Regions from separate parts of the Janthinobacterium sp. BJB446 genome, predicted to be linked through region 3. Evidence: predicted binding sites of a transcription regulator. Region 3 holds the regulator's gene; each other region holds the start of a gene.
The links. Region 3 encodes NrdR, which represses ribonucleotide reductase genes. Its sites were predicted from a motif close to CACNANATNTNGTG; they were not measured.

Region 1: a site for NrdR is predicted at 2,501-2,514, ahead of CSQ92_RS02570 (ribonucleoside triphosphate reductase). Genes of this name have one in related genera too.
Region 2: a site for NrdR is predicted at 4,091-4,104, ahead of CSQ92_RS17045 (ribonucleoside-diphosphate reductase subunit alpha). Genes of this name have one in related genera too.

The regions. Positions count from the first base shown of each region.
Region 1 covers NZ_PDZK01000001.1:565,681-573,007, reverse strand. The annotation lists gene ubiV (ubiquinone anaerobic biosynthesis protein UbiV) at 1-816, opposite strand, end outside; gene ubiU (ubiquinone anaerobic biosynthesis protein UbiU) at 826-1,863, opposite strand; gene CSQ92_RS02575 (hypothetical protein) at 2,026-2,436, shown strand; gene CSQ92_RS02570 (ribonucleoside triphosphate reductase) at 2,561-4,309, shown strand; gene nrdD (anaerobic ribonucleoside-triphosphate reductase) at 4,306-4,506, shown strand; gene CSQ92_RS02560 (anaerobic ribonucleoside-triphosphate reductase activating protein) at 4,496-5,203, shown strand; gene CSQ92_RS02555 (Pls/PosA family non-ribosomal peptide synthetase) at 5,352-7,327, shown strand, end outside.
Region 2 covers NZ_PDZK01000002.1:288,607-295,933, reverse strand. The annotation lists gene CSQ92_RS17070 (ABC transporter substrate-binding protein) at 1-916, shown strand, start outside; gene CSQ92_RS17065 (cytochrome C assembly family protein) at 1,146-1,949, shown strand; gene CSQ92_RS17060 (PP0621 family protein) at 1,946-2,206, shown strand; gene CSQ92_RS17055 (sigma 54-interacting transcriptional regulator) at 2,318-3,388, shown strand; gene ampD (1,6-anhydro-N-acetylmuramyl-L-alanine amidase AmpD) at 3,366-3,977, shown strand; gene CSQ92_RS17045 (ribonucleoside-diphosphate reductase subunit alpha) at 4,369-7,327, shown strand, end outside.
Region 3 covers NZ_PDZK01000001.1:78,710-86,036, reverse strand. The annotation lists gene CSQ92_RS00430 (pilus assembly protein) at 1-399, opposite strand, end outside; gene CSQ92_RS00425 (pilus assembly PilX family protein) at 396-980, opposite strand; gene CSQ92_RS00420 (PilW family protein) at 1,065-2,024, opposite strand; gene pilV (type IV pilus modification protein PilV) at 2,021-2,590, opposite strand; gene nrdR (transcriptional regulator NrdR) at 2,820-3,281, opposite strand; gene glyA (serine hydroxymethyltransferase) at 3,588-4,835, opposite strand; ZMP/ZTP riboswitch at 4,947-5,071, opposite strand; gene ybgC (tol-pal system-associated acyl-CoA thioesterase) at 5,387-5,788, shown strand; gene tolQ (protein TolQ) at 5,836-6,525, shown strand; gene CSQ92_RS00390 (ExbD/TolR family protein) at 6,541-6,981, shown strand; gene tolA (cell envelope integrity protein TolA) at 7,030-7,327, shown strand, end outside.

The DNA.
Region 1 (7,327 bases), 490 kb from region 3:
CTGGGCCTGCGCGCCGATGCCGCTGACCTGGCCACGGCGGGCGCGGTCGAAGATGGCGATGACTTGTTCCGTATGCATGGCTTGCGGGCTGATGCGCGCCACCGCCACGCCCATGTCGCGCATGGCCTCGAGTTCTCGCACCAGGTTGTAGACCAGCGCCGACTGCGTCTGCGTGCCATTCAGTACCAGGAATGGCACTTCGTCGCGCGTGCGCAGCAGCAGGCCGTCCGGCTCTTCCAGGCAGCTGTAGCCGCAATCGTCCTTCGGCAGGTTGCGGTTGCGCGCCGTGAAGCAGCGCGCGGAAAACGCCAGCGGCATGCGGCCATAGGCGAAGACTTCCGTCTCCAGCCCTTCCGGTTTCTGGCGCTGCATCTCGGCCAGCGCCGTCTGCCCCATTTCCAGCGGCATCACCCAGCGCCGCGCGCCCAGGCGCGCCAGCAGTTGCAGGCTGGGACCATTGAACAGGTTCAGATGGGGGCCGGCGACGAAGGACGTGCCCTTTTCCATGCAGTGCACGGCGCCCATGTCGTTGGCCTCGACGCCGTAGCGGCCATTGCCCGTGATGCGGCGCAGGGTCGCCAGTTCGGCGCCCGCCTCGATCAGCGCCTGCGTCGACAGCACCACTTCCTTGCCGGCGGCGGCCAGCATGTCGGCGATATCGAGCCAGTCGGCCAGGCGCACCTCATGCCGGCGCGAACAGACGGTTTCGCCCAGGTACACGATATCGACGGCGGTGCCGGCGATCTGCTGGTAAAACTCGAAGACGGTGGCACGCGGCCAGTAGTACAGCAAGGGGCCCAGTGAAAGCTTCAGCATGTTCATCCTCTATTTCCAAGATCTGTGGTAAGCACCTAATGTGTGCTGCTGGCCTTCGGCCAGCTTGTCCATGGCCGCCATCCAGCCCGGCTTGACGGCGTAGCGCGCATTGCCTTCGCGGCAGGCGTCGATCGCCTCGCGCCACACGCGCGTCACCTGCGCCACGTAGGCGGGGCTGCGCTGGCGTCCTTCGATCTTCACGGCCCGCACGCCCATGGCGATCAGTTGCGGCAGCAGCGCCAGGGTATTCAGGCTGGCCGGCTCCTCGATGGCGTAATACTCTTCATCATTGACTTCGAAACGGCCCTTGCACAGGGTGGGATAGCTGGCGTTTTCGCCGGGCGCATAGCGGTCGATCAGCACGCCGTTCAGGCGCGATTCGAGGCCGTTCGGCGTTTCCAGCCAACGCACGGATTTCGCCGGCGAGCACACGCCATGGGTATTCGGCGCCTCACCCGTCGCATACGACGACAGCGCGCAGCGCCCTTCGACCATCACGCACAGGGAGCCGAAGCCGAAGACCTCGATCTCGACTTCCGTCTTGGCGATCAGTTGCTCCACCTGCGCCATCGACAGCACGCGCGGCAGCACGGCGCGGGCGATGCCGAAGTGCTCATGGTAAAAATTGATGGCCTCGTAGTTGGTGGCCGAGCCCTGCACGGACAGGTGCAGGCGCAGCTGCGGGTGGTGCTCACTTGCGTAGGCCATCAGGCCCGGATCGGCCACGATCATGGCGTCAATGCCGGCCTGCGCGGCGCGGTCGATGGCGCTGCGCCACACGGCCCAGTTGTGCGGCTGCGGATAGGTATTCAGCGCCAGCAGCACCTTGCGCCCATATTGGTGGGCGTAGCGCACGCCCTCGGCGATGGCCTTCTCGTCGAAATTGAGGCCGGCGAAATTGCGCGCATTGGTGGCGTCGCGAAAGCCCAGGTAAACGGTGTCGGCGCCATTGTCGACGGCTGCTTTCAAGGCGGGCAGGCTGCCGGCGGGGCAGACCAGTTCCAGCGGTCCTGCCACGCGGGTGGCGGTGGTTGATTCAAGCATCATGATATTCACAGTCCTGTATCGGCTCAGGGTGCAGACTATAGCCCCGCCCATGCTGCCCAGTCCTTGACGCAGGTGAAGGAATGCATGCATGGCTGGCGCGCGTTCAACTTGCTTGACCTGGCTGTAAAATGCCCCACTTTTCTCCCTCTTCGATTGCCCGCCATGCCCCGCAAACCGCTGCTGATCTTCCTGCTCACCCTGTTCCTCACCGTGCTGCAAGTGCAGTGGGCCGCGCCCGCCGACGGCTATGTCGAAGAAAAGCTCTCCATCCTGTCGCCCGAGATACTGGGCGCGTATCCGGGCGTGCTGCTGCTGTTCCTGCAAGCCGTCTTCGCGCGCCGCGCCATGCCGGCGCCGCGCCAGATCGCCATCAGCACGGGCCTGCTGGCCGTCTACTGGCTGCTGGCGAACTACGTCACCTTCGATATCCGCGTCGCCAGCTGGAGCACCTTCTCGCCGCTGGAAATCTGGGCGCACGTGCTGCCCGCCTCCACCATCAGCATCGCCGTCTGCGCCGCCGCGTACTTTGGCCTGAGCTGCGTCATCCTGCGCCAGGGCCGCGCGAAAAAGTAAACGGGGGGCGCTTTTTTCACCTGCATCAAGGATTCGTCACGCAACTGCACGCGCCCTTTGACGCCACTATATTTAGTGATTAATCTCCATAAAAACACCGCATGTTGTGTTTATTGGAGGTTTCATGACGACAAATGCAGTTTCCCCCACACGCGGCCAGGTCGATGTCGCCGCGTCCATCAATGAATACCTGGAGCGGCGCGACTGGCGCGTCAACGCCAACGCCAACCAGGGCTACTCGCTGGGCGGCCTGATACTCAACGTGTCGGGCAAGGTGATCGCCAACTACTGGCTGGACCAGGTCTATCCGCCGGAAGTGGGCGCGGCGCACCGCGAAGCGGCGCTGCACATCCACGACCTCGACATGCTGGCCGGCTATTGCGCCGGCTGGTCGCTGCGCACCCTGCTGCACGAAGGCTTGAATGGCGTGCCGGGCAAGATCGAATCCGGTCCGCCCAAGCACATGTCGAGCGCCATCGGCCAGATCGTCAATTTTCTCGGCACCCTGCAAAACGAGTGGGCCGGCGCGCAGGCGTTCAGCTCCTTCGACACCTACATGGCACCCTACATCCGCAAGGACAGCCTGCGCTACGAAGACGTGCGCCAGTACATGCAGGAGCTGATCTTCAACCTCAACGTGCCATCGCGCTGGGGCACGCAGACGCCGTTTACCAACCTCACCTTCGACTGGGTCTGCCCGGACGACCTGCGCGAGCAAATTCCCGTCATCGCCGGCCAGGAGATGGACTTCAGCTATGGCGAGCTGCAGGTGGAGATGGACATGATCAACCGCGCCTACATCGAGATCATGATGGCGGGCGATGCCAAGGGCAGAGTCTTCACCTTCCCCATCCCCACCTATAACATCACCGAGGATTTCGACTGGCATAGCGAAAACGCCGAACGCCTGTTCGAGATGACGGCCCGCTACGGCCTGCCCTACTTCCAGAACTTCATCAATTCGGAACTCAAGCCGAACATGATCCGCTCCATGTGCTGCCGCCTGCAGCTGGACTTGCGCGAACTGCTGAAACGGGGCAACGGCCTGTTCGGTTCCGCCGAGCAGACGGGTTCCCTGGGCGTGGTGACGATCAACTGCGCGCGCCTGGGCTACCGATGGCGCGGCGACGAGCCAGCCCTGATGGCGGACCTGGACCGCCTGCTGGAACTGGGCAAGACGAGCCTGGAAATCAAGCGCCGCATCATCGAGGAACTGATGCAGCAAGGCCTGTTCCCGTACACGAAGCGCTACCTTGGCACCCTGCGCAACCACTTCTCCACCCTGGGCGTGAACGGCATCAACGAAATGATCCGCAATTTCAGCGGCGACGCCCATGACATCACGAGTCCCGAGGGCCATGCGCTGGCCGTGCGCCTGCTCGACCACGTGCGCGCCCGCATGGTGCAATTCCAGGAAGAGACGGGCCATATGTACAACCTGGAAGCGACGCCGGCCGAAGGCACGACCTACCGCTTCGCCCGCGAAGACCGCAAGCGCTATCCCGCCATCCTGCAGGCGGGCACGGTCGACAACCCGTACTACACGAATTCGTCGCAGCTGCCCGTCGGCCACACGGACGACCCGTTCGAGGCGCTGGAATTGCAGGACGCGCTGCAGCGCAAGTACACGGGCGGCACGGTGCTGCACCTGTACATGACGGAAGCGCTGTCGGACGCGAATGCCTGCCGCGAGCTGGTGAAACGCGCCCTGAGCCGCTTCTCGCTGCCCTACATCACGGTCACGCCCACGTTTTCCATCTGCCCGCGCCACGGCTACCTGGCCGGCAAACATGAATTCTGTCCCACCTGCGACGCGGAACTGATCGCGCGCAAGCAGTCCGATCTCGCTCACCCACTCAAGGAAACGCCATGAACGCACGTCCCGACTTCACTCCCGCCATCACCCTGCTCGACACCGAACGCCAGCGCTGCGAAATCTGGACCCGCGTGATGGGCTATCACCGCCCCGTCGCCTCGTTCAACATCGGCAAGCAGGGCGAATTCCACGAGCGCCAGTACTTTACGGAAGCGAGCGCCCGGGTTGGCCTGTCCGCCTGCCATGGCGGCTGATTTGAAAGTGGGCGGCCTGACGCCCTTTTCCGCCACCGACTACCCTGGCAAGCTGGCGGCCGTGGTGTTCGTGCAGGGCTGCCCCTGGCGTTGCGGCTATTGCCACAATCCGCACTTGCAAGCCCGCACGCCGGAAGGCGCCATGCCCTGGCACGACGTGTTGACCTGGCTGCGCCGCCGCATAGGCCTGGTCGACGCCGTCGTCTTCAGCGGTGGCGAAGCGTGCATGGACCCGGCGCTGGGGCGGGCCATGCAAGACGTCAGGGAACTGGGGTTCGGCATCGGCCTGCACACGGCCTGCATCTATCCGCAGCGCCTGCAGGAAGTGCTGCCCCTGGTCGACTGGGTCGGCTTCGACATCAAGGCGCCGTTTGCCGACTATCGTCATGTGACCCGCGTGGCCGGCAGCGGCGACCCGGCGCGCGCCTGCCTAGACACCATCCTCGCCAGCGGCGTCGCCTACGAATGCCGCACCACCACCCACCCGGATCTGCTGCCGGACGAGCAGTTGCTGTCCCTGGCCACCACCCTGGCCGCGAAAGGCGTCGACAACTACGTGCTGCAGCAATTCCGCGCCGAAGGCTGCGCGGACGCGGCGCTGTCCGGCCGCCCCCTGCACGGCTATCCGGCGGCGCCTACCTTGGCGCAAATCGGCGCCATGTTTCCGCGATTTACATTCCGTAATCATGGCGGTTGATCCTGCCGCCACATAATTGCAGAAAGCTCTACAAAATTCCCCGTTCTGCAACGCTGAAATGTCTTGCGTGCTGTAATGTATCAACTGTGCCGCGCGCCATGCGCAGCCCATCAGATTCTTCACTCCGCATTACAGATAAGCGTCATCCATGAACGATTTCACCGCAGTCAGCCCAGGCACTCCTTCCACCCACGCCGACATCCTGTACGGCCCGCCGCGACCGGATCTGCTGCGCGAGGAAGTACTGGCCGACCTGCTGGAAGCGACGGCACGCCGCTGCCCGCAACAGACCGCCCTGATCGACGGCGAACGCCGCATCACGTATGCGGAGCTCGACGCGCAGGCGGGACTGGCCGCGTCGCGCCTGGTGGCGGCCGGCGTCAAGCCGGGCGACATCGTGGGCCTGTGGCTGCCGCGCGGCGCCCATCTGCTGCTGATGCAGGCGGCCATCGCCAAGGCGGGCGCCGCCTGGCTGCCCGTCGATGAAGACACGCCCGTCGAGCGCCTGCAAGTGTGCCTCGATGATGCCAGCGGTGCCGGCGTCGTCAGCTGCCAGCAGTTCGCGCCACGCCTGCTGGACGCCGGCGTCCAGCGTCCCGTGTGGACGGCGGAAAGCCTGCTGGCCCCCGCCGCGCCGGGAGAAGTGCTGCCCGCGCGCGGCGCCGTGCTGCCCGAACACCCGGCCTACGTGATCTACACCTCCGGCTCCACGGGCAAACCGAAGGGCATCCTGATCAATCAACGCAGCATCTGCCACTTCCTGCGCAGCGAAAACGCCGTGCTGGAAGTGACGCAAGACGACACCGTCTACCAGGGCTTTTCCGTCGCCTTCGACATGTCGTTCGAGGAAATCTGGATCGCCTACCTGGTGGGCGCCACCCTGTGGCTGGGCCCCAAGGATATCTCGGGCGACCCGGAAGCCTTGCCGCGCGCGCTGGCCGAAAACAAGGTCACCGTGCTGCACGCCGTGCCGACCTTGCTGGCCCTGTTCGCCGAGGAAGTGCCGAGCCTGCGCCTGATCAACCTGGGCGGCGAGATGTGCCCGGAGTCCCTGGTCGAGCGTTGGTCGCGCCCGGGCCGCGCCATGTTCAACACCTATGGCCCCACGGAGGCGACCGTCTCGTGCAGCCTGGCGCGGTTGCGGCCCGGCGAACCGGTGACCATCGGCACGCCGCTGCCCAACTACGGCTTGCTGGTGCTGCAGGTGGCCGAGCCGGGAGAAAACCGTCCCCTGGCCCTGCTGCCGCGCGGCGAGACAGGGGAGCTGTGCATCATCGGCCCCGGCCTGGCCGAGGGCTACCTGGGCCGGCCCGACCTGACGCTGGAAAAATTCTTGCCCAATCCATGGGCGGCCAGCGAGGATGACGCGCGCCTGTACCGCACGGGCGACCTGGCTCGCATCGATGCGGACGGCCAGGTGCTGTGCCTGGGCCGTGCCGACGACCAGGTGAAAATTCGCGGCTTCCGCGTGGAGCTGGGCGAGATCGAAGCCGTGCTGGCGCAGCAGGCGGGCGTGGGCACGGTGGCCGTGTTGCTGCGCAAGGATGACGGCATCGACCAGCTGGTGGCCTACATCGTCGGCAGCGACGAGGCACCCGAGGACGCCCTGGCGGCAAAGACCCTGCGCGCCGCCCTGAACCTGCATTTGCCGCCCTACATGGTGCCGGGCCGTTTTGAATTGCTGCCGCTGATGCCGCGCCTGACCTCGGGAAAAATCGACAGGAAGGCCTTGAAGGCCATGCCATTGGCCGCGCCGCCCCCAGGCGAGGCGGGCGAATCGGACGTGCCGGAAACGCCGGCCGAAGCGGCCCTGTTCGCGGCGCTGGCCAAGCTGTTTCCCGGCCAGGCGATCTTGCGCCAGCTGGATTTTTTCAGCGACCTCGGTGGCCATTCCTTCCTGGCCGCGCGCCTCGCATCCGCCCTGCGCGCGGATCCGGCCTACGCCCAAATGACGGTGCGCGACATTTACCAGAACCGGCAGATCGGCAAGATCGCCGCCGTCTTGAGCGAGGCGCCCGCGCTGGCCACGCCGGAGGCGGAATGGACGCCGCCGTCCACCCTGAAGCGCTGGATCTGCGGCGCCGCGCAGGCGGCAGCCGTGCCTGGCCTCGTCACCCTGCGCAT
Region 2 (7,327 bases), on a different contig from region 3:
GGCACAGGCGCAGGAAGTCGTGCGCCTGGGTAACTTGAAATTCGCCCATTACGGCGCCGTGTCGTACATCAAGGAAATCGCGCCCAAGTGCGGCATCAAGGTCGAAGAGCATATCTTCGCCAAGGGCCTCGACGTGATGCAGGCGATTATCGCGGGCGAACTGGACGTGGGGGCGACGGCGTCCGAAGCGGCCATTTCCGGCCGCGCCGGCGGCGCGCCCATCTACGTGGTGGCCGGTTTTGCCAAGGGCGGCGCGCGCCTGGTGGGCGGGGCGGGGCAAAAGATTGCCAGCGTCAAGGAACTCAAGGGCAAGCGCGTGGGCGTGACGCGCGGCGGCATCCAGGAAGTGCTGCTGCTGGCCGAGCTGTCGCAAGCTGGCCTGACGTATTCCGAAACCAAGGGCAAGGATGTGCAACTGGTATTCCTGGCCTACGCCGACTTGAACCAGGCGCTGATGGGCAAGAATATCGACGCCATGATGCAGTCCGAGCCGCAATCGTCGCAGGCCATCAACAAGGGTTTCGGCACCGAAGTCATCAAACCGTACGACACGCCGATCGGCGAACCCGTGCGGACCATGGTGATGACGGAAAAGTTCTACAAGGAACGCCGTCCCGTGGCGGAAAAATTCATGCGCTGCTTCGTCGAAGCCACCAAGACCTTTATCGACAACAAGGCGACGGCGGAAAAGTATGTGCGCGAAGTGGTGTTCCGCGGCCAGATCACGAAGGATGACTTCGACGACGCGATCAGCAATTCGCCGTATTCGTATGACATCTCGCCCGAGCATATTCAGACCACCACGGACGTGATGGTGAAAACGGGCGTGGGCCGCATGACGAAACCGCCCGTGGCCAAGGACTGGGTCAAGACCGACTTGCTGGAGCAGGCGAAAAAGAGCCTGAACGTGAAGTAAACCGGATATTGGCAATGCCCGATGGCCCGCTTAAGCGGGCCATCATTTTTTTGCGGCATACTAATATATACAGGTAGCGTGAAAGATTGCCGAAATCTTGAGGGTGCGCCACCCCGTCATGCCTCAGGCGCGATATCATGGCAGGCTTGCGGCATTGGATGGCGGCGTCGTGCCTGTCACCGGGCTGTCGCCTGAATCGCGCTTGTCGGCTATGGTGTAAACTTAAACTATGCAGATCTATTTCTTTTTCATCGCCGCGCTGTTGTACGCGGCGTGCGCGGTGCTTCCCTCGTCCCGTGCCCGGCTCATTGCCGGCCTGACCGGCGTTGCCTGGCTGGCGCACGCCGCCACCTTGTGGTTCGACCTGATGGCGCCGGGCACCTTGCGCTTCGGTTTTTCCGCCATGCTGTCGGCCGCGCTGTGGGTCTCGGTGGGCGCCTACTGGATAGAGAACCGCAATTTCAGCCTGGATGGACTGCGCCGCATGGTCATGCCCAGCGCCGTCCTCGCCATCGGCCTGGCCTGGGCCTTTCCTGGCAGCCAGGTCAACATGGAAGGCAAGTCGGCCGTCTTCGGCTGGCACATTGCCGTGGCCGTGCTTGCCTACAGCACCTTGACGATTGCCGCCTTCCACGCCGTGCTGATGGCGCTGCAGGAATCGCGTTTGCATACGCGCAGCGAAAGCCGCGGCTTCATCGGCACGGCGCTGGACCAGTTGCCAGCCCTGCTGACGATGGAAAAACTGCTGTTCCGCATGATCGGCCTGGGTTTCATCCTGCTGAGCCTGACCGTGCTGTCGGGCATCGTGTTTTCTGAGCAACTATTTGGCAAGGCCCTGAACTGGGATCACAAATCCGTGTTTACCATGCTGTCGTGGCTGTTGTTTGCCGCGCTGCTGGCAGGCCGCCGCTTTCGCGGCTGGCGCGGCAAGACGGCCCTGAGTTTTACCCTGGCCGGTTTCGCCACCTTGCTGCTGGCCTATGTCGGCAGCCGTTTTGTACTGGAAGTGGTTTTACACCGAGGATTCGCATGACACGTGTTTTATTCTGGCTGGCGCTGGTATTCCTGGTGCTGTTCGCTATCCGCAGCAAGATCCGGAGCATGCAGCAACGGGCCCGCGCGCAGCAGCAACAGCAGCCGAATCCGTTTGCGCCGCCGGGCCGGCCGCAGGAATTGCCTGATGCCGAACTGATGCTGTGCTGCGCCCATTGCGGCGTGTACTACCCGGCCTCCGAAAACGTGCAGGCCAAGGGCCACGATTACTGCAGCCACGCGCACGCCACCTTGTAAGGGCGTGCCGGCGCGCGTTGCTCATCCGTATCGTAACGGCCTCCGGCATCCGTCCGGCGTAGCATCTGCAGCAGGCGGTTCGTCGCCGCCATTGCAGAAAGGCGCGCTCCCATGTCCCGTCCCAGCCCGCAGACCGTCACCGTCACCGCCGCCGGCATGCCGCCGGCGCCGCAACTGAGCGGCAACTCGCTGCCCATGCAGGCACTGCGCGCGCAGATCGGCCGCATCGCCCGCTGTGGCGCGCCGGTGGCCATCCGCGGCGAATCGGGCACGGGCAAGGAACTGGCGGCGCGCGCCATCCATGCGCAGGGGGCGCGCGCCAGCTTCCCGTTTATCGCCGTCAACTGTGGCGCCATTCCCGAAGCGCTGATGGAAGCGGAATTCTTCGGCTGCCGCCCGGGCGCCTATACGGGCGCGCTGCACGAACGCCAGGGCTTGTTCCAGGCAGCCCACGGTGGCAGCCTGCTGCTCGACGAAGTCGACGACCTGCCGCTGGCCATGCAGGTGAAACTGTTGCGCGTGCTGCAGGAGCGCCGCGTGCGCAAGCTGGGCGGCAGTACTGACGAGGCAGTCGACGTGCGCATTCTGTGCGCCAGCCAGCATGGCCTGGGGCGCGGCGTGGCGGCCGGGACGTTTCGCCAGGACCTGTTCTACCGCCTGAATGTAATCGAGCTGGCACTGCCGCCGCTGCGCGAACGGCGCGGCGATCTGCAGGTATTATGTGAGGTGATCCTCGCGCGCCTGTCGCCGCGCCGGGCCGTGAGCCTGGCGCCGCCCGTGCTGGCGGCCCTGGCCGCGTATGCGTTTCCCGGCAATGTGCGCGAACTGGAAAACGTGCTGGAGCGGGCGCTGGCCTTTGCCGACGGCGGCGTGATCGCGCTCGAGGGGCTGGCCTTGCCGTCGGCGGCGGGCAGCATGCCGTCGCGGGCGCCGCCGGCCTTGCCGGAGCGGCAACTGTGCCTGCCCGGCATGGCGGCGTATGGCGTGCCCCCCGTCTTGCCGCTGGACATGTATTTGCGCCAGGCCGAGCGCGACATGATCATGCTGGCGCTGGTGCAGGCGCGCTACCACCGCGCGCGGGCGGCACGCCAACTGGGCCTGAGCGTGCGCCAGTTGCGTTACCGCATGCAGAAATTGACGATACAGGAAGCCCTATTTGATGAGCGCATGGACGATAGATGAAGACGGCTGGTGCGATGGCGCGCTGCGCTATGACTCCCAATACTACGATGCGCGACCGGACGGCGCGCAAGTCGATTTGCTGGTGATCCATAACATCAGCTTGCCGGGCGGCCACTTTGGCGGACCGCATGTGTCGGACTTGTTTACGGGCCGGGTAGATTATAATGCCGATCCTTCTTTCGCCGACCTGCGTGGCTTGCAAGTCTCAGCGCACTTTTTTGTGCGGCGCGATGGTGCGTTGCTGCAATATGTTTCTGCTGATAAACGTGCCTGGCATGCCGGCGCGTCCACCTTCGAGGGACGTCCGCAGTGCAATGGCTATTCCATCGGTATCGAAATGGAAGGCGCGGACGATGTGCCCTTCCAGCGGCGGCAATACCATGTCCTGGCGGCGCTGACGGTGGCGCTGGCGGCGCGCTACGGGCTGTCCCAGGTGCGCGGCCACGAGCATATCGCGCCGGGAAGGAAGACGGATCCGGGACCGTTTTTTGACTGGCATTTTTACCAAGTATGCTGGCTGGAAACCTTGCGCGGGCAGCCTGCGTTAGCGCTTACTTCGCGGGGATTGGGCTTTCCATCCATGCCCTGAAAAGTCAACCGAAATCGTATAAGAAAAGACAAAAAATTACGCTGGCGGATGCCGGAAAACTATTGCATCACCCTTCGATGGGTACTACAATTAGTGTAGAAGTTGGATGTAAAGACTATATCTAGTGCCATCACAGACGTTTTCAGAATTATTGTCAAAGCTATCCGGATTGCTGATAAAGCACTGGAACTGGCGGTTTATCACCCTTGATCGTGTTTCGCGCCAGCCGGGCAGTGCGGTGTGGCGAGATGGATACTGAGCTGTTTTATGCACTATGAATTTACTATTTAGCAACAAATACCTGAAGAAACCCTGACCATCGGGCGTTCTATTCAACAACACACGCGGCAGCAAAACTGCAGGCTGACTTTAGCTGACAACGGGAGCTTCAATGCAATCACCACAAGATATTTCCATCCATCCAACGCCAGTATCGCCAGCGCCAGGCGCGGCCAACAGTGTGGCGAGCACGGGCGCGGCATTGGGCGACTATCGCATCATCCGCCGCAACGGCGCGGTGGTGGCATTTGAGCCTTCGAAGATCGCCATCGCCATGACCAAGGCGTTTTTGGCCGTTAACGGCGGCCAGGGCGCAGCCTCGGCACGCATCCGCGAACTGGTGGAACAATTGACCGACGGCGTCGTCGCCGCGCTGGTGCGCCGCCATCCGGGTGGCGGCACCTTCCATATCGAAGACGTGCAAGACCAGGTGGAACTGTCGCTGATGCGTTCGGGCGAGCACGACGTGGCGCGTGCCTACGTGCTGTACCGCGCCAAGCACATGGAAGAGCGCCGCCTGCAGAAGGAAGCGCAAGGCGCCTCCGCGCAAGTTTCCGCACCCCAGCTGAACGTCACCGACAACGGCGTGCGCCGCCTGCTGGACATGCAGGAAGTGCGCGACCTGATCAACGCCGCCTGCGCCGGCCTGGAAAAGCACGTCGATGCCGACGCCATCCTGGCTGAAACAGTGAAAAACCTGTACGACGGCGTGCCCGTCGAAGAGCTGCACAAGTCGGCCATTCTGGCGGCGCGCGCGCTGATGGAAAAAGACCCGGCCTACAGCCAGGTCACGGCCCGCATCCTGCTGCACACGGTGCGCAAGGAAGTGTTCGGCAAGGAAGTGCCGCAAGCGGCCGCTGCCGCCGAATACCTGACGTATTTCCCGCAATACATCGCCAAGGGCATCGCCGCCGAGCTGCTGAACCCGGTACTCGCCAGCTTCGACCTGGAACGCCTGGCGAAAGCCATCGTGGCCGACCGCGACTTGCAATTCGGCTACATCGGCCTGCAAACCCTGTATGACCGCTACTTCCTGCACATCCAGGACGTGCGCATCGAAATGCCGCAGGCGTTCTACATGCGCGTGGCCATGGGCCTGGCGCTGAACGAGGCGGACCGCGAAGCGCGCGCCATCGAGTTCTACAGCCTGCTGTCCTCGTTCGACTTCATGAGCTCGACGCCGACCCTGTTCAACTCGGGCACCCTGCGCTCGCAGCTGTCGTCGTGCTACCTGAGCACCGTCTCGGATGACCTGGAAGGCATCTACGACGCCATCAAGGACAACGCGCTGCTGGCCAAGTTCGCAGGCGGTCTGGGTAACGACTGGACGCCAGTGCGCGCCCTGGGCGCCCACATCAAGGGCACCAACGGCAAGTCGCAAGGCGTGGTGCCGTTCCTGAAAGTGGTGAATGACACGGCCGTGGCAGTCAACCAGGGCGGCAAGCGCAAGGGCGCCGTCTGCGCCTACCTGGAAACCTGGCACATGGATATCGAGGAATTCCTCGACCTGCGCAAGAACACGGGCGACGACCGCCGCCGCACGCACGACATGAACACGGCGAACTGGATTCCCGACATGTTCATGAAGCGCGTCATGGAAAAAGGCGAATGGACCCTATTCTCGCCGTCGGACACGCCAGACTTGCACGACAAGGTCGGCAAGGCTTTTGAACAGGCTTACGTGGGCTATGAAGCCAAGGCCGCCGCCGGCGAAATCCGCGTCTTCAAGAAAATCCAGGCGCTGGACCTGTGGCGCAAGATGCTGTCGATGCTGTTTGAAACGGGCCACCCATGGATCACGTTCAAGGACCCTTGCAACATCCGCAGCCCGCAGTCGCACGTCGGCGTCGTCCACAGCTCGAACCTGTGCACGGAAATCACCCTGAACACCAGCAGCGATGAAATCGCCGTCTGCAACCTCGGTTCCGTGAACATGCCGGCGCACATGAAGGAAGGCAAGCTCGATCACGTCAAGCTGGCCAAGACCATCCGTACCGCCATGCGCATGCTCGACAACGTCATCGACATCAATTACTACGCCGTCGACAAGGCGCGCAATTCGAACATGCGCCACCGTCCGGTCGGCATGGGCGTGATGGGCTTCCAGGACTGCCTGCACATGATGCGCATCCCGTTCGCCTCGGACGCCGCCGTGTCGTTTGCCGACACCTCGATGGAAGCCGTTTGCTACTACGCCTACCTGGCGTCGACGGAACTGGCCGAAGAGCGCGGCCGCTATGAATCGTATGCAGGTTCGCTGTGGGACCGTGGCATCCTGCCGCAAGACTCGGTCAAACTGCTGGCCGAAGAGCGCGGCGGTTACCTGGAAGTCGATTCCTCGTCGGCCATGGACTGGACCCCGGTGCGCGAACGCATCGCCAAGTTCGGCATGCGCAACTCGAATTGCGTGGCGATCGCCCCGACGGCGACGATTTCGAACATCATCGGCGTCTCGGCCTGTATCGAGCCGACGTTCCAGAACCTGTACGTGAAATCGAACCTGTCGGGCGAATTCACCGAAATCAACGGCTACCTGGTGCGCGACCTGAAGGCGCGCGACCTGTGGGATGAAGTCATGATCTCGGACCTGAAGTACTTCGACGGCTCGCTGGTGAAGATCGACCGCATCCCGCAAGACCTGCGCGATATCTATGCCACGGCCTTCGAAGTATCGCCAAGCTGGCTGGTGGAAGCGGCTTCGCGTCGCCAGAAGTGGATCGACCAGGCCCAGTCGCTGAACATCTACATGGCTGGCGCATCGGGCAAGAAACTGGACGAAACCTACAAGCTGGCATGGCTGCGTGGCCTGAAAACCACTTATTACCTGCGTACCATCGCCGCTACCCACATGGAGAAATCGACCTCCAAGACGGGCGCCCTGAACGCCGTGGCAGTCGACGGTGGCATGTCGGCCAGCGCCCAAAGTGCACAAACCAGCGCCCAGGCAGCCGTCGTGGCGGCAGCCGCAGTGGCCGTGGCGCCGGTAGTGGCAGCGGCAGCGGACGACGCCGATGGCGAAGCCTGCTACCTGCGTCCGGGTGACGATGGCTTTGAGGAATGCGAAGCCTGCC
Region 3 (7,327 bases):
AAAGTTGCCGCTGAAACTGTCTCCGCCGCAGCCGTGCAGCGCATCGGCCGGTTTCAGCACGGAGAAGTAAGCGGTCGCTACGCGCAAGTCCGGCAGCATGACGCCGTCCTTGCTGCGATACGGATAGCTGTAGCACATGCGGGCATGGAAATAACCTTGGTACTCGCGCTGCGGCGCATAGTCGCCGCCATGTGCGGCAGCGGCAGCAGCGTGGGTGAGGGACAGGTTGAGCAGCAGATTCGGCGGCACCCTGGCGCCGTGCAAGCCCGCGTCGGCCCGCGCCAGCGCCACCGGGGGAGCGGCGGCAAGGACACTACTGCAAATCAGGCCAGCCCCCAGCAGCCAGGCCCAGCCGGAGCAGCGCAGCGCGGATGAGAAAGCGGACGGCAAAGCCCTCATGGCCCCGCTCCCGCCGCCTCTTTGCGATAGTAGCTTTGCAGCACGACTTGCGTGCTTTCCTGCGCGCCAAAACCGATGGCCGTGATGCGGTACACATAGCTTTCCGTTGCCAGACCACTGGCCACTGCCGTGGCCTGCGCGCCGGGCGGATGAAACGGCAGCAATTCGATCAGGTAGCGGGGCCGGCGCGACGGCAGGAAACCCTGCCCCGTCTGCATGGCGGCGCCCGTAAACTGGCCGTACGGCACGGTGCGGCTGCCCCCTTCGGCACCATCCAGGTCCGTGCTCAGCCAGAGTGCCGGCGCACCCGGGGCTGCCGGCAGGCACAGGCCCAGTGTTCCCCCTTCGCCGCAGCCGTCCGCAAACCCTGCCGCACTGCCTGGCGCGAAGAGGCTGCTGCGCCCCGGTGCGCCGGGAAAGCCTTCGATATCGTTCTGCGCATCCACCAATGCCTCCTCCGCCGCCTGAAACGCGATCTGCCTGTCGCGCTCGCCCCGTGCCGCCTTTTCGCCCTGCAAGGCCATCTGCGCCGCCGATATGCCCAGCAACAAGATGATCACCAGCAGACACAGCACATACACGAGGGTGGCGCCGCCACGGCGCCCACGAAGTGCGCGACAAGGTACGCAACAGCGGACGCCCGCGCCAGCCATCGCGCCGCCCGCCTAGGCCGGCCCGTTGCGCAGCATGATGCTCGTCTGCGCCAGTTGCCGCAGCCGGGAGCGCGTTGCGGCGGGCAAGGACGCGCGCGCGATGCGCACGCCCGTGTCCCCGGCGCCGTGCGCCTCGGCATACGCCTTGCCGAACAGATCGAACTGCGCCGGTCCCAGTTCCGCCATCTTGTCCGCCTGGCCCGCCTCGCCATGCAACAGCAAGGCCACGCGCACGCTGGCCACGCGCTTCCAGTGCGTGCGCCGGTGAAAATCGCGCTGGCGCGCGGCCGCGTCCGCGCCAACCAGCACCAGCGCCGCATCGTAGGCGTCGAGCGCGCTGGCGTTGACATAGCGGTTCGCCACGCCGTCGGCCGGCGTATCCGTGTCGAGGCCATACAGCACTTGGAAAGCGTCGACGCCGCGGATGATGGCGTCTGCGCCCCAGCCGTTCGCGCCACGGTATTTGCAGCGCAGCTCGCCCTCGCCATCGGCGCCCTGCGCCACATAGAAAATGCTCCAACCCCGCAGCGCCTCCGTTTGCGCGGCGCCCACGCCAAAACCCGCGCAATTGAGCACGGAACCGTCGCCGCCCTCTTCCTTGCCGGCGCCGTAATAGCGCAAGGCCAGCACATCGCTGCCATGCAGGGCGCCGGGCAGCGCGCCGCTGATGCCTTCGCTGTTCTTGCCCAGGCTGCGCGCGTCGAGCCCGGCCACATTGGCGCTGTCGTCATCGGCATGGGCGACGGGCGCGGCGCTGCTATCCCAGTTCACGTACGCCGTCTGGCGCACGGCGCGGGCGATGGTATCGAGCGCATAGCGGCCATTGTCATCCAGCCGCGCGCTGGCGGACTGGTCGCCATAGCTGCCGCTGGCCGCCAGCAACACGCTACTGGCCGCCAACATCAACAGCGCGCCCAGCGACAGGGCCACCAGCAATTCCACCAGGCTCATGCCACGATGCCGGCGGTTCATGCGCCGCCTCCGCCCAGCTGGAATGCCAGCCTGGGCAGCGACTCGCCTGCCGCATTCTCGGCGGACGAGCCATCGGGCAGGCGGGCGCGCCAGCCCAGCTTGATGACGATGGGCGCCCCCTTGCCGCCGCTGCAAGCCCAGTGCAAACCCTGGGCAGCGGCGTCCCACGCGGCGAGGTCCCGGCAAATATGCAGACGCGCGCCGGGCAAGGCCGCATGCAGCCGTTGCTTCCATTCGGCGATATCGAATTGCGCCAGTTCAGCCGCACCGCAGGCGGCGGCACCGAAGCAGTCCGGCGCACCGCCGCCAGCGTCGGCGCCGTCCGTCGCCGCGTACGCCACGTTCAGGTAGGGATTGCCCGCATCGGGTCCATTCATGAGCACGCTGTTTGCGCGCATGCGCTCGGCCATGCCGGCGGCCAGTTGCACGCCCGCCGACAACAACGCCGACTCGTGGCGCGCGCGCAGGGCGTTCAGTTGCAGGATGCTGGCACCGAGCAGACCCAGCGCCAACAGCAGCAGCGACACGAGCACCTCGACGAGGCTGCTACCACCCGCAGGAAACATAGTGCGACCGCCATTGCGCATGCGCTACTCCCTTCCGCAGAAAGAGTCGCAAGAACAGGCGGCCCAGCTACAAGATAGGCGCGCGCAAAAAACCGGATCTGCGCTAGCGCAAACAGGACAGCGATAAGGTGAGAAGAACAGCGTTGAATTGATCAGGCCGCTTGCCAGGCGAACGCTGGCGTGGTGAAAACGGGGCGCATGAGCGGCCCCGTTGGCGGCGAAGTGAACGTCAGGGCTTGCGTGCCTGTCCCACTTCGGCAATCGCATCCTGGAACTCGGCCAGGTCTTCGAAGTTCTTGTAGACGGAGGCGAAGCGGATGTAGGCGATCTTGTCCAGGCGCTTCAATTCTTGCATGACGAGTTCGCCGATATAGCCGGAATCGACTTCGCGCAAGCCGCTGGTCAACAGTTTTTCCTGGATGGACGCGATGGCCGTATCCACGGAGGCGGCCGCGACGGGACGCTTGCGCAAGGCCAGCATCAAACTGCCGCGCAACTTATCCGCAGCGAACTCCGTCCGGCTGCCATTCTTTTTGACGACGGCCGGCATGATAAGTTCAATGCGCTCGTACGTGGTAAAACGCTTGTCGCATTTGCCGCAGCGGCGGCGGCGCCGAATGGCATCCCCTTCCTCCGATACGCGCGTATCGAGAACCTGGGTGTCGCCGTGCTGGCAAAATGGACATTTCATGGGCTGGCTACAACTTTATAGTAATAATTACGGGAAATCGCCGCCCTTGTACAAAGGGCGCCCGAATCACTCCGGGCGCCCTTGGGCACGACTGGAATGTGTCATACAGAATCTTACTCCGTATGACACATTCTGGACAAATAATTAGCGACTATTCCGGTAAGGAGCGTCTGCAGCAGATTGCTCATCGGTCGCGCGGACAAGGCGCGAGGAGGACGCATGGCTAGCCATGCTACGACGAGCAACGCAGTACCCGCTTCCGAGGGGCTGTCTGCTGTAGATGTATTCCTTCACCGGAACAGGCTCTTAAGCTGCGTATACCGGGTGCGCGTCGGCCAGCACTTTCACGGCCGCTTTCACGCGCTCGATGGTGGCGGCGTCATGCGGATTGTCCAGCACGTCGGCGATCAGGTTGCCCACTTCTTCCGCTTGCGCTTCCTTGAAACCGCGCGTCGTCATCGCCGGGCTGCCCAGGCGGATGCCCGAGGTGACGAATGGCTTTTGCGGGTCGTTCGGGATGCCGTTCTTGTTGCAGGTGATGTGCGCGGAACCGAGGATGGCTTCGGCTTCCTTGCCCGTCAGGTTCTTGGCGCGCAGGTCGACCAGCATGACGTGCGATTCGGTGCCGCCGGACACGATGCGCAGGCCGCGCTTGATCAGGGTTTTCGCCAGCACGTCGGCGTTCTTGATCACTTGCTTCTGGTATTCGACGAATTCAGGGCTCAGCGCTTCCTTGAAGGCGACGGCCTTGCCGGCGATCACGTGCATCAGCGGGCCGCCCTGGATGCCAGGGAAGATGGCCGAGTTGATGGCTTTTTCGTGTTCGGCCTTCATCAGGATGATGCCGCCGCGCGGGCCGCGCAGAGATTTATGCGTGGTCGAGGTGACGAAGTCGGCGAACGGCACCGGGTTCGGGTACAGGCCGGCGGCGATCAGGCCGGCGTAGTGGGCCATGTCGACCATGAAATACGCGCCAACTTCCTTGGCGATCTTGCTGAAGCGTTCGAAGTCGATCTTTTTCGAGAACGCGGACGCGCCAGCGATGATCAGTTTCGGTTTGCGTTCGCGGGCCAGGCGCTCCATTGCCTCGTAGTCGATGTCTTCTTCCGCCGTCAAGCCGTAGGAGACGACGTCAAACCATTTGCCGGACATGTTCAGCGGCATGCCGTGGGTCAGGTGGCCGCCTTCGGCCAGCGACATACCCATGATCAGGTCGCCTGGTTTCAGCATGGCGAAGAACACGCCCTGGTTCGCCTGCGAGCCGGAATTCGGCTGCACGTTCGCGCATTCGGCGCCGAACAGCTGTTTCACGCGGTCGATGGCCAGTTGCTCGGCCACGTCGACGTATTCGCAGCCACCGTAGTAGCGCTTGCCTGGGTAGCCTTCGGCATATTTATTCGTCAGCTGCGAGCCTTGCGCTTCCATTACGGCTGGCGACGTGTAGTTCTCCGACGCGATCAGTTCGATGTGGTCGTGCTGGCGCGTATTCTCTTTTTGAATGACGGCGAACAATTCAGGATCGACGTTGGCGAGGTTGTGATCTTTTGCAAACATGTAAAAACTCCAAGTATGAGGGTGCTTGTACTGGCAGGTTGGATCGAATGAGGGGAGCCGGCGTTAAGTGAATAACAACATTGGACAGGCAGCCTCTTCGTGCTTTTCCATAGTGGCTACCCAGGCGAACGGCTGATGAAAAATCTCACGTTTCCCGGTGGATGCCCACCTTTCGCCGGTTTGCCGATCGCCATTCATGGAGATCGCCCGACTTTTCGCCAGTCACGTGAGACGTAATGGAAGCCAAATTGTAAGTTAAGTGCCCAAATTGAGCAAGGAATGCAACCGTGCGGCTATAATCGCCGCGCGCCACCCCAGCCAGGGTGCGGCCACAAGCTGCCCCGGGGCATGACTGCGGCTTTTAAGCTGAACTTAAACCTGGCCATGGCATGTAAGCGTATGTTACGAAGCTTGCCATTGCACACGCCGGATTTACAATGCTGCGGTGCAACTTATATGCAGCTTTTGCATGGCTTTCCAGCAAGCGCCCACAGTCACAAGAAGAAAAATCGCGTAAAATGTTGCTCAATCTCACTACTGGCGCAATAAACATGCCTTCAGTCTTTACCTGGAACGTACGTGTCTACTATGAAGACACCGACGCCGGCGGCATCGTCTATTACGCAAATTACCTGAAATTCTTCGAACGCGCGCGTACCGAATGGCTGCGCGCCATCGACGTGGGCCAGCAGGAATTGCTGGAGCAGCACGATGCAATGTTCGTTGTCAAAAGCGTCAACGCCGACTATCATGCGCCAGCCAGGCTCGATGACACGGTAAGATTAACCTTAAGCATAGAAAAAATGGGGCGCGCCTCCATCGTTTTCCTGCAACAAGCCTGGTGCGGCGACCGCCTGCTCAATACGGCCCGCGTCAAGATCGGCTGCGTCGATTCGGCACTGCGCCCGCGCGCCGTGCCTGATGCAGTCGCGGCCCGCATGCGCGCCGCCTGAGCCCTACCCGCCACTCCCGGACAATTCACCCAACAGACTGCCAGCCAATGAACGTTACACAAGATCTTTCTTTCCTCGCGCTCATCTCCAATGCCCATTTGATCGTGCAACTGATCATGGCCCTGCTGCTGCTGATTTCCCTGACCAGCTGGACCTACATTTTCCGCAAGATGTTTGCCGTGCGCCAGGCGCGCAAGCAAACCATCGAATTCGAACGCAGCTTCTGGGCCGGCGGCAACCTGCATGCGCTGCACCAGAACGCCAGCGGCAACCGCGACCAGAGCGGCGCGCTGGCCCGCATCTTCGATGCCGGCATGGGCGAATTCATCAAGGGCAAGGCTTCCTACGGTTCGCGCGAAGCGCTGGACGTGGGCGCCGTGCTCGACGGCGCACGCCGCGCCATGCGCGCCGCGTTCCAGCGTGAAATGGACGTGCTCGAATCGCACCTGGCCTTCCTCGCTTCCGTCGGCTCCGTCTCGCCGTACATCGGCCTGCTCGGTACCGTCTGGGGCATCATGAACGCCTTCCGCGGCCTGGCCAACGTGCAGCAAGCCACGCTGGCCGCCGTCGCGCCCGGCATCGCCGAAGCGCTGATCGCCACCGCCATCGGCCTGTTCGCGGCCATTCCCGCCGTCGTCGCCTACAACCGTTTTTCGCATGACATCGACCGTCTGGCGATCCGCTTCGAAAGCTTCGTCGAGGAATTCTCCAACATCCTGCAGCGCCAGTCGCGCTAAGAGGGAGCAGCGTCCATGGGTTCCTCATTCAATAGCGGCGGCATGCGCGGTGGCCGTGGCCGCAAGTTCAAGTCCGAGATCAACGTCGTGCCGTATATCGACGTGATGCTGGTACTGCTGATCATTTTCATGGTGATGCCGTCGTCGAACAATCCCAGCGTGGTGAACTTGCCCAACGCGGAAAAATCGGCCAAACCGCCCGATGACTATATTCAGATCGTGCTGAAACCGAATGGTTCGCTGTCGATCGGCGTCATCGGCAAGGAACAGCTGTCGCCGGAAACGGAGCCGAACCGCGACGCCCTGCTGCGCAAGCTGCGCGGTTTGCATGAAAGTAATCCCGACTATCCCGTGATGATCGCGGGCGACAAGGAAAGCAAGTACGACGATGTGATCCAGCTCATTTCGGAAGCGAAAAAGATGGGCATTACCCGCGTCGGCCTGGCCACCAAGTAAGCGCAGCACCCTGTTTCCAGACTTGACCGTTTTTAGATAGACTAGACTTTGCAGAACAAACAAATCGACCATGTACTCGGCAAGCCCTACAGCGTGCCGCGCGAACGCAGCCGCTGGCCCTCGCTGGGCCTGGCGCTGGCGATGCACCTTGGGCTGCTGTTTTTCCTGTGGGTGGGCGTACACTGGCAAAATACGGAACCTGTCGCCGTCGAAGCGGAAGTGTGGGATATGAAAGTGCAGACGGCCGCGCCGCCGCCTGACGTGGCGACGGAACCGGAGCCGACACCGGCGCCGCCGCCGGAACCGCAAGTGGAACAGCCGGCCCCGCCGCCACCGCCGCCCGTGG